DNA from 2 places in the Bacteriovorax sp. As-1 genome. Region 1 is predicted to be linked to the other one. Evidence: riboswitches for the same ligand, from Rfam matches in the RefSeq annotation. Region 1 holds a riboswitch; the other holds the start of a gene.

Region 1 (5,353 bases):
GAAGTTATTGAGGCCCTTAAAAAACAATATGGATTCGACAAGCCGGTACATATCCGTTACTGGATTTGGCTGAAGAATATCGCCAAGCTTGATTTCGGTGAGAGTTTTACTTACGAAGAGCCGGTTCTTGATGTTATTACCAGTAAGCTTCCCGTGTCTCTACAGTTCGGAGTTGTCTCCCTGATCATGTCGTATCTGGTGTGTGTGGTCTTAGGGGTTATTAAGGCAGTAAAACACGGAACAACGTTTGATTATGTGTCCAGTTTTCTTCTCTTTGTTTTCTATTCGATCCCGGGCTTTATGTTGGCCATTCTCCTCATCGTTTATTTTGCGGGTGGAGGATTCTACAACTGGTTCCCGATGGGCGAACTTTACTCTGACAATTACTACGATCTGACTCTTTGGGGGAAAATCGTCGACCGCGTTCACCATTTCATCCTTCCGCTTATTTGTTACATGATTGGATCTTTCACAGTTCTAACCATGCTAATGAAGAACTCACTTCTGGATGAAATTAAAAAGGACTACATTCGTACTGCTCGCGCAAAAGGTGTTCCTGAGAAAGTGGTCTTCCTGAAACACGCTCTAAGAAATGCACTGATCCCAATCGTAACGGGTATCGGTGGATTTATTTCAGTTTTCTTCGTTGGTTCTCTTCTTCTGGAAAGCATTTTCCAATTAGATGGGATGGGGCTTCTAAGTTATAAATCGATCCTTCAGAGAGATTATAACGTTATCATGGGTCTGATTTTTATTCAGAGTGTGCTCATGTTAGTTGGAAACCTGATCAGCGATTTAGCTTACATTGCTGTTGACCCAAGGATTGATTTCAAATGATCGAACGTTACATAACTAATGAATTAACTCGTAAGCGTTGGAAGATTTTCAAAAAGAGTAAATCAGCGATGATCTCATCGTTTGTTTTAGTGTTTTTAATTCTAGCGACTTTCCTTTCACCATTCATCGCTAATAGCCGCCCATTGATTATTAGTTATCATGGGACGACTTATTTCCCGATTTTCAAGGACTACAATGCCTCTGACTTCGGGATCACAGATGCTCTGGACGTGGATTACCGTGCCCTGCAAATGGGGAAAGGCGATTATGCTTTATGGCCAATCGTTCAATGGGACCCGTTTGAAAGTAACTCAAAAGTAGATTCTTATCCGTCAGCTCCCTCTGAAACAAATATCTTTGGTACAGACGACCGCGGCCGTGACGTGTTTACTCGACTGCTTTATGGATTCAAATACAGTATCTCTTATGCTGTTGCTGTTTGGTTTATCTCACTTTCTATCGGGACTATTCTTGGTGGAGTGATGGGATTCTTCGGTGGGAAAGTGGATTTCATTGGGCAGAGGATTGTTGAGGTCCTAAGCACTGTGCCTCAGTTCTTCCTTCTTATCATTCTTATCTCGATCTTCACTCCTTCGTTGGGAATGCTGATTCTGATTTCATGCGTGTTCGCCTGGATTAACATTTCATACTACGTGCGTGGTGAGTTCTTAAAAAATAGAAACCGCGAATTCGTTGAAGCGGCCAAGTCTCTTGGGGCTTCAAATATGAAGATCATCTTTAAGCATATTCTGCCGAACTCATTAACTCCGATTATCACGTTTGCGCCGTTTACAATCGCAGCGGAAATCGTAGGTCTTGCAGCTCTTGATTACCTGGGCTTTGGCCTTCAGGTTCCAACGCCAAGTTGGGGAGAGCTTCTGGCCCAGGCCCAGAAAAACTATACCATCGCATGGTGGTTAGCATTCTACCCGTCACTGGCGCTGTTCATTGTTCTTACACTTTTAAACCTTATCGGTCAGGGAGTAAGAGATGCAATGGACCCGAACATGACCTAGAAAACGTATCTAAGTCCAACAGAAGCCATTCTTCCACCTGTTCCATAGCCGTAGACTTCTTCATAGTCTCTATCGAGCAGGTTTTTTACTTTCAGGTAAATAGAAGTGTTTTCTCTGAATTCTCTTTCGTATCGCAAATTAAAGATCAGGTACGATGGCATGTGAACAGTGTTGCCAAGGTTGTCGACATCGTTTCTTTTCCCCGTAAAATCTCCTTCAACACTGACTAGTTCTTTATTAGAAGGAGTGAAATCGACTGAAGTTTTAACATTGATATTCGGGCGTCTGGCGAGCTTTTGTTTGGCCGTCATGTCGCGAGCAGAAAGCCAGGTGGCGGACGTGTTAGAGCTAAAATCATCCGTTAGTTTTGCCGCAAAAGAATTTTCAATTCCGATGATTCTGGCGCTTCCTCTGTTTTGGTTGACGAAAGTGACCGGATCATAGCTTAAACGGTTTTGAATATCAGTATAAAAAAGTGTCCCGATATATTTGCCATTTTCAGTCACTGGAACTTCAAATCCAATTTCCGCAGTCTGGCTGTCTTCTGGTTTTAAGTTTTTATTACCGTAAGTCGGATCGTGCAGTTGATTTAAGCTTGGCGCCCTAAAGCCAGTTGAATACGCCATCTTCAAATTAAAATGAGTGAAAAAATGCATCAGAGCAATTTTATAAGTGATGTGTTCACCAAAGGATTGGTTGCTGTCTAATCTGACTCCGGCATTGGCCACTGCTGGTCCAAACTCGAGACGATTGTATAAGAAAAAACTGAAATTTTCGTTGGTGTTTTTCTTTTGGTCTTCTTCGTGTTGGTAATCGAAGTTGTAGTTTTGAGTGAAGAAATCATTAAGGTATTGAGTGTGGTTGAGCGCTACACCGTTTATTTCACCTTTATTTGTCGTTGAGGAAGCCGTGGTGTTTTTATTATCACTTCTGACGTTTAAGGTGCGATGGTGTTCAGAACGAGTCAAGTTTAGAGTTGTTTCTCCTGTTGACCAGGCCTGAGTGTATCCGGCCTTCATAAATTTCTGTTCAGTAAATTGTGAGTCGTTTGGATCGTCTTCGCCGGCCCCGCCTCCTTTATCCAAATCGACTTCATCATTCACATAACGGTAGTTGATGTTGAATTCTCCACTGGAAATACTTTGAGCAAGAGCGGCCGAAAGAGTGCTTCTTTTTTCGCCGTCCTTTTCAGCGTTAGGATTGCGGGAGTCATTAGCGGCTGAAAAACCTGTTGTTTTTAAGTGGTCAGCCCCAAAACTCATTGATGTATGGTTAAATTTTTTCTGAGCATTAACTCCGGCATTGAGAGTGTTGTGAGTTCCGTAATCAACAAAACCAGATCCGCTAAGTTTGTCGGAACCTTTTTTCGTTGTAATAACGAGAACACCACCAATAGCATTTGATCCGTAAAGAAGGCCTTGTGATCCCTTAAGAATTTCTACACGCTCAATGTTATTTAAACTAAGTCTTCCTAAATCAAACTGGCGAGTAGGGTTACTTGGGTCATTCATCACAATGCCGTCAATAACTACTAAAACTTGAGAAGATTCAGTTCCGCGCAGAAATAGACTGGTGTTCCCACCCATTGGCCCTGATTGTGATAGTGTCAGGTCCGACTCTCTTGCGAGAAGTTCAATCATTGAAGATGACTTTTTAATGTCATCCTGTTCAAACACTTTAATGTCTGAAGGCGACTTTTCAAGAGTGCTTTTGATTCTGTCTGCAGTCACGATGATATCATCATTCGCAAGTACTGTTTGTGAAGTTAAAAAGGCAATAAGAGATACGTGCGTGATTTTTCCAAGCATGGTTCCTCCACGGGTGAATAGGGAATAAAAAGGGATCGGGCTTTACCGTTGCGGGACAGCGTTGGAATCTCACCAAACTTCACTGCTTTTTATTCGTAGTTGAGCTTGCCTCTATTATAGAGAAAGCGGGACACTTTACAATAAAAATGAGGGGCCTTAGACTTTTTAAATGAAGTTTTATTGTTTCATTTTTATTCTGGCCCTTTCATTGAAGGCCCACGCAGCAGATTGTGAAGCCGCTAAACCAATTAGTGTTTATAAACCGACCTATGCTGAATATTTCACTATTTCTTATTACGATAATTACAAAATCATAGATGCCGGAAAAGCTCCTTCGCTTGAGCGCTACATCGTCGCAGATGGAGCACTTAAATGCGAAACGAGTCTGGCCGTCCTTACCTCCAAAACAAAAAGATTTGTTTCTTCATCTACGACTCATTTATATTTCCTCTCGGCCTTTAATCTGGAACACACTCTAGTTGGCTTTCAGGGAACTCGCTATATTTTTAATGAGAAAATCAGAGCGCAGAAAATGAAAGAGATCAATTACCAGATGAATGCTGAAGAGCTTTTTGCTCTTAGGCCAGACCTGGTTATGGCCTACTCTGCAAATGCAGGAGCGGAAAGAGCAAAACAATTAAGGAAGTTAAAAATTCCAATTGTTCTTAACTATGACTTTGAAGAAAGACACCCATTGGCGAGAGCAGAGTGGATTGTTTTTGAAGCAGTCTTTTTTGGTAAAGATAAAGAGGCCCAAGAACTCTTTAATAAAATCAAGTTAAGCTACAACGAATTTAAGCATCGAGCAGCTGGACTTAAAAAATCCAAAGTTCTAGTTGGCGATATTCAACGAGGCAAGTGGTCTACTTGTGGAGGGACAAGTGACCTGGCGATTATTATCAATGATGCTGGAGGAGAGCTCCTTTTAAAAAGCCAAAGTAATCAGACTCAGTATGTATCTCTGGAAAAAGTTTTAAAGATCAATGAAAGGCCAGACGTCTGGTTTTCACAAAACACTTGGGAAGATGCTAAAGCGATGGGCAAGGACTCTCGCTATAAAAAATTTCAATCGGTGCCTTTATTTAATAATACTAAGCTTATTAACAAAGATGGCTTTAGTGATTTCTGGGAAACAGGTGTTGCCCGCCCGGATCTTTTAATTAAGGATTTCTTTGCGATAATGCATCCTTCTCAATTTCCCAATGAAAAAACAATCTGGTATAAGGAGCTGAAATGAACAACAGACCCTTAGTCACCATTTTTAGTTTCGTTATGATCACTGCACTTTTAGCGGCGATTCTTCTGGTTTATGGAGACGCAGGCTTTAACGTTCAGGACGACTTGCTTTTATGGCAACTGCGTTTTCCTAAAATCATTGTAGCTCTAATGGCCGGTGGAATGTTGGCTGGCTCAGGACTTCTCTTACAAGTTTTTTTCCAAAACCCATTGGCAGGACCAGATCTTCTGGGAATTAATGCTGGCTCGTGCTTAGGTGTGGCCATCGCCATTATGGGGGCTTCATTTTTACCAGCGGGCATCGCTCCTTTTGGCCAGACATTGATGGCGATGTTAGGAGCTCTCGGTGTTTTTCTTCTGTTAACTTTTTTAGTTAGAAAGAATATCAACCGCATTAGCCTTTTAATCCTGGGGCTTTTAATTGCGAGTTTTACTGCAAGTTTTATCAGCGTTCTG
Region 2 (5,353 bases), 370 kb from region 1:
AATGGGGAATGGGACTGTATTGCCTTGTTATACAGGATCAGATTCAAAAAATTGTAAATCATTTGATGAGTCGGTTAAGAACCTTCCAAGTTACAACGGACTTAATGCTGAATCACAAATGCAGCTTTCAACACTGTTAAAGAATGCAAACGGCTTTAATGGGACAAGCAAGATTACTAAGGGGTCTCTGGAAGGAGCTTCTAATCTTGCAGGACAGGCAAATGCTCTAAGAAGTGCTATGGAGAAAGCGCAAAAAAATGCAGCTGATCGTCTGCTGAAAGAAAAGAGCAAAATCAATCTGGCACAACAGGGTAAGTCTTTATCTGACTCTATTGAAAAAGGCGTGAATGCCGCTTTAAAGAAATCAAACTCAACGGCCGCAGAAATGTACGCTTCAATGTATGGTGGACGTTCTGGAGCTTCTGCAGTGGGATCAACTGCTTCAGCAAAAGGTGATGATAAAGCAGAAGAGTTAAAGAAAAATCCAATTAAGGCCGGAAATATTGTTGATATCGGTGCTGCTGGTTCAGGTGAGAAATCAGACCTGGGACTTGGTGGTCTAAGCGATGGACAAAAAGGTGCTAACGAGGGTGAGCTTGCGGCAGAGGAAACTCAAAAAACCGCTGGTTCATCAATGGATGACTACGATTTAAAATCAAATGAGATCTCAAAAGACTCATCGACATCGATCTTTGAACTCATCTCAAACCGCTACCAACGCACAGGTTACCAACGACTGTTTGAGAAAGTTAAGACCCAAGATCCGACCAAAGCAAAAGAATAAAATACTTCATAAGCCCCTCATTTGAGGGGCTTTTAGTTTGCGGCGCGAACTATTTTTCAAACCCTCTTTACATGGTTACGATTGTATACTAAGCTCTCGTTAGGAACTGAGTCTAAAATGAGAGGTTATTATGAAATTAGATACTTATAGTCATTCAACGCCAGAAGTAGCGGAAACTAATACAATTAATACTGCTAAAATGGCCACTACGGAACAATCAGGTAAGGACTTCTTCGTACAAAACACATGTAAAGATAAGAAGGACAGCGAAGGCCATGGTGTATGCCCTCTAAGAGAGCTTTTAAGCCGTCTGGGAGACAAGTGGAGCGTGCTTCTCATCCTTACTCTTGCAAGAATGCCAGGCGAGCGTGCACGTTTTTCTGAGCTAAAAAGAAGCCTTCCGGATATTTCACAAAGAATGCTGACAGCGACTCTTAGAAATCTTGAGAGAGACGGTCTTATTTCAAGAGAGATGTTTGCTGAAGTTCCACCAAGAGTTGAGTACCAACTTACAGAATTGGGTGTGAGCATTCTGAACCCTATGAGAGAAATTGTTACCTGGATCGAAGGAAACTGGACAACGATCATCACTTCGAGAGAAACTTTTGATAAGAAAAATCCAAAAGAGGAAAACGGGCTTCAGTAGTGCTACAAAACATTGATAAAAAAAAGATTGTTGAAGTTTTAATTGAAAAGTTAAATACAGAATTAAAAGAAGTTGAAGGCGCGGCCAAATCCACTCGTGATTTGGCCACTGCTGACGATCTTAAGTCGGAAGGAAAGTACGACACTCGTGCTATCGAAGCTGGGTATCTTGCCAGTGCTCAAAGTAAAAGAGTCGAAGAAATCAAAATGGACATTCAAATGCTCGAAGACCTGGCCACTCAGATTGAGCCGGCGAGCAAGCTTCAATTAGGCTCGCTGGGTCTGATTAATTGCAATGGCCAGGAGAGATTGTATTTCCTATCTACAACGTCTGGCGGGTCGATGCTGATGATCGACAATCATCCCATTCTCGTGATTTCGGTTTTTTCTCCTATTGGCGATGCGGCCTTAGGTCTTGGTGTCGGGGAGAGTTTTGAAGTCGAAACTCCAAAAGAGACAAGACAGTACGACATTGTCGAAGTATATTAATCCAAGAAATTAACCATAGATAAAAGTAAGTGAAGTCTGGTGAAATTCCAGCACTGTCCCGCAACGGTAAAGTCCGATCCTTATTCTTATCTCCATTTTATCCCGCGGAGGAATTTATGACTGAGCCATTCTCATTATCTGCCCTTATTTCTGCTAAGATTGAAAACTCAATCACCAAGCAAACAAAAGCAATCTTTCCCGATGTTACGAACCACTATGAAACACTGTTTGGTGGGACGGCCTTATCCTGGATGGATGAAATTGCTTTTATCTGTGCCACTCGTTTTTCTCGATTGAGAGTCGTCACCGTGTCTACTGATAGAATTGATTTCAAGAGGCCAATCCCTGCAGGGAAAATTGCTGAACTAGTCGCCAAAGTTAAAAGAGTCGGTGAGACCAGCCTGGTTGTTGGAGTGGAAATGTTCACTGAAGACATGTATGGAGAAGGAAGAGAGCTTGCTGTCAGAGGGGATTTCACCTTTGTGGCCATTGATGAAAATAAAAGACCAACGAAGGTTTTAGCATAATCTTAAGGCCCCATTTTAGGGGCCCTAAATAGGTTATGACGTATTTTAGACAAATCTTATTTTATAACGATTGTCTAATAGTCCTTTTCGAATAAGAAACTTAAGGTCTAAATAAAATGCAGGGAATTTTTCTCTAAATGAATTTCTTGTTTTTGTTCATTCTTTAACCACTCACGAATCCAAACTTAATGAATCCTCAAGTCACTATTAATTTTCCTGACCTAGGTTAACTATTCTGATTCATTCTCGATAAGCCTTGCAAATAATCTCAGTTCGAAAATAGGCGCGGCTTTAACCAAGGAATTGTATTTGAAAAATTTTAGTTTAAAAGCGAAGTTGCTCTCGCTCTCTGTTTTCCTTGTAACTATCTCGATAATTATTGGTGGAATTAGTTACTGGGGAATAAATGCGGTAATTAAAGATTACTCAGTTATTGCAGATGTGAGTTTCCCAAATAGTACAGGAATGCTCCAAATGTTCTCAAATTTCAGAATGGCACGAATTGAAGCATTTCAGATTGTTTCAGAATCAACAAGTGTTGAAGAAAAAAATATAGCCATTGAAGAAATCCTAAAAGTAATTGAATCAGATAAAGAATCACAGAAAAAATATAATGAAGTAGAATTTCTTCCTGGTGAAGAAGTGCTTTATAAAGAATTTAGAAAGGATATTGATGCAGGTTTTGCTCTATTGACTAAGATGATAACTGATTACAAGAGCGGGAAAACAGACCAGGCGTCTTTGGATAAAATGAGTGTAATGCTAGAAACAGAGATGTCAAAGATTGGGGCACAAGGTAGAGTTGCGATGCAAAACCTTAGTAAGTTCCATTATGATTATGCTGATAAGTCAGAGGCAAATGCCAAGGCTACAGGTGAACTAGCAAACAAAGTTAGCATCGGATCTGTTTTAATTCTTGGGTTTATTGGGATTGCTGGTTCTCTATTATTTTCAAACTCTCTTACTAAATCACTTAAAGCTATCAGTGACGCTCTCGATGAATCAAGTACACAAGTGTCGTCAGCAGCGGGACAAATCGCTTCTTCTTCAGAAGAGCTTTCTCAGGCAGCGACAGAGCAGGCAGCTTCTCTGGAAGAAACGTCGGCTTCAGTAGAAGAAATGAGCTCGATGATCTCTATCAACTCAGAGAACGCTAAAAAAGCTTCTGAAAACTCTGTGTCTTCTCATAAGCAAGCAGAGAGAGGACGTCAGGTCATAAGTGAAATGGTGGCTTCAATGTCACAAATCAATGAAAGTAATAATAACATTATGACTCAGATTAATGCTTCTAACGAGCAAATGGGTGAGATCGTAAAAGTTATCCAGGAAATTGAATCAAAAACAAAAGTTATCAACGACATCGTATTCCAGACAAGGCTTCTATCGTTCAACGCTTCTGTGGAAGCAGCGAGAGCTGGTGAGCAAGGGAAAGGATTTGCGGTTGTAGCTGAAGAAGTCGGTAACCTGGCACAGATGAGTGGTAACGCAGCTAAAGAAATTTCCGAAATGCTAGCGTCTTCAATTCAGAAAGTAGAAAGCATCGCGAATGAAACAAAAACAAAAGTAGATATCCTGATTACAGATGGTGCTGAAAAAGTAAGAATGGGTACAAAAGTTGCTGAAGAGTGTGGTGAGGTTCTTGCTGAAATCGTAAAGAATGTTTCGAGTGTTAGTACAATGGCGAGCGAGATCTCAAACGCAAGTTTGGAGCAGTCTAAGGGGATTCAGGAAATCACAAAGGCAATGGGACAGCTTGATCAGGTAACTCAGACCAACTCTGCGACTTCAGAAGAAGCGGCGAGTGCGGCAGAAGAATTATCTGCACAGGCAGACTCTTTAAAGAACCAGGTATTAACTCTTGTTTCAGTTATCAACGGGACATCTGCTCCGGTGAATACTGGCTTTGATAAAAAACCAGATGAACCAAAGCACACAACAAAAGCACCTGTGAACACTTCATCTTCAGCAAACGTTATCCATATGAAAAAGCCAGCGGTTAAAGTGGCGACAACTGCAGCCCCAGCAATGAAAAAAGCGGCCAATGGTGGAACTAAGGATGGAGTACCAAGCTACGACCATCCAGGATTTGAAGAGGTTTAAGACTTGAACTTTGCATTGCCAGATTTTTCAAAGAATTTTGAAGAAGAGAAACATATTCAGGACGAGGACTTTGCCTATTTTCAGGCCCTCGTCCTTTCTATTGCAGGGATTTCCCTAAGTGAGAAAAAGCGCGATCTTTTAAAGACGCGCTTAGGTCCTTATATCCGCGACAATAATCACGGCAATTATAAAGAATACCGCCGCTATCTTGAAGGGCTGACAAAAGATCACCCAGAATGGCAAAATCTAATTAATCTGATTACAACGAATAAAACAGATTTTTTTAGAGAGCCTGCTCACTTTGAATACATTGAAACCAAGCTGATCCCTGAATGGGTGAGGATGGGAAAAAAAGAAGTGTACATTTGGTCTGCTGCCTGCTCATCAGGGGAAGAGCCCTATACACTGGCAATGTTTTTAAAGAAGAAACTTCCTAATGAAATGAATTTTAAAATTTTGGCATCAGATATTGATACAAATATTTTAAACCGTGCTCAAAATGGTGTTTATCCAATTGCAAAGGTTGATGAGATTCCCGAAGAGTTTCGTAAAGATTTTCTGGATAAAGGGACTGGTGCTATTGAAGAGTGGTATAGAATTAAGCCGTATTTGAAAAAACACATTGAGTTTAAACTCTACAACTTAATTGAGGACACTCTTCCAAGTGATGAGCTTTTCGATTTAGTTCTTTGCCGTAACGTGATGATTTATTTTCCAAAAGAAGTCATCAAATTGGTGGCCGATAAAATGTATAAGGCCACAACTAAAGAAGGGTGTTTATTTATCGGTCATTCAGAGTCTCTCCAGG

The links. Region 1 has a riboswitch for cobalamin ahead of ACN20O_RS09590 (TonB-dependent receptor plug domain-containing protein). Riboswitches for the same ligand answer to the same signal wherever they lie in the genome.
Region 2: linked by a shared signal. The riboswitch ahead of ACN20O_RS11400 (acyl-CoA thioesterase) and the one ahead of ACN20O_RS09590 (TonB-dependent receptor plug domain-containing protein) in region 1 are both predicted to bind cobalamin.

Annotation. Positions count from the first base shown of each region.
Region 1 covers NZ_CP184341.1:1,901,231-1,906,583, forward strand. The annotation lists gene ACN20O_RS09580 (ABC transporter permease subunit) at 1-837, shown strand, start outside; gene ACN20O_RS09585 (ABC transporter permease subunit) at 834-1,853, shown strand; gene ACN20O_RS09590 (TonB-dependent receptor plug domain-containing protein) at 1,850-3,661, opposite strand; adenosylcobalamin-variant (AdoCbl-variant) riboswitch at 3,683-3,757, opposite strand; gene ACN20O_RS09595 (ABC transporter substrate-binding protein) at 3,831-4,898, shown strand; gene ACN20O_RS09600 (FecCD family ABC transporter permease) at 4,895-5,353, shown strand, end outside.
Region 2 covers NZ_CP184341.1:2,266,449-2,271,801, forward strand. The annotation lists gene ACN20O_RS11385 (hypothetical protein) at 1-784, shown strand, start outside; gene ACN20O_RS11390 (winged helix-turn-helix transcriptional regulator) at 915-1,430, shown strand; gene ACN20O_RS11395 (GreA/GreB family elongation factor) at 1,430-1,918, shown strand; adenosylcobalamin-variant (AdoCbl-variant) riboswitch at 1,934-2,008, shown strand; gene ACN20O_RS11400 (acyl-CoA thioesterase) at 2,035-2,445, shown strand; gene ACN20O_RS11405 (methyl-accepting chemotaxis protein) at 2,755-4,545, shown strand; gene ACN20O_RS11410 (CheR family methyltransferase) at 4,549-5,353, shown strand, end outside.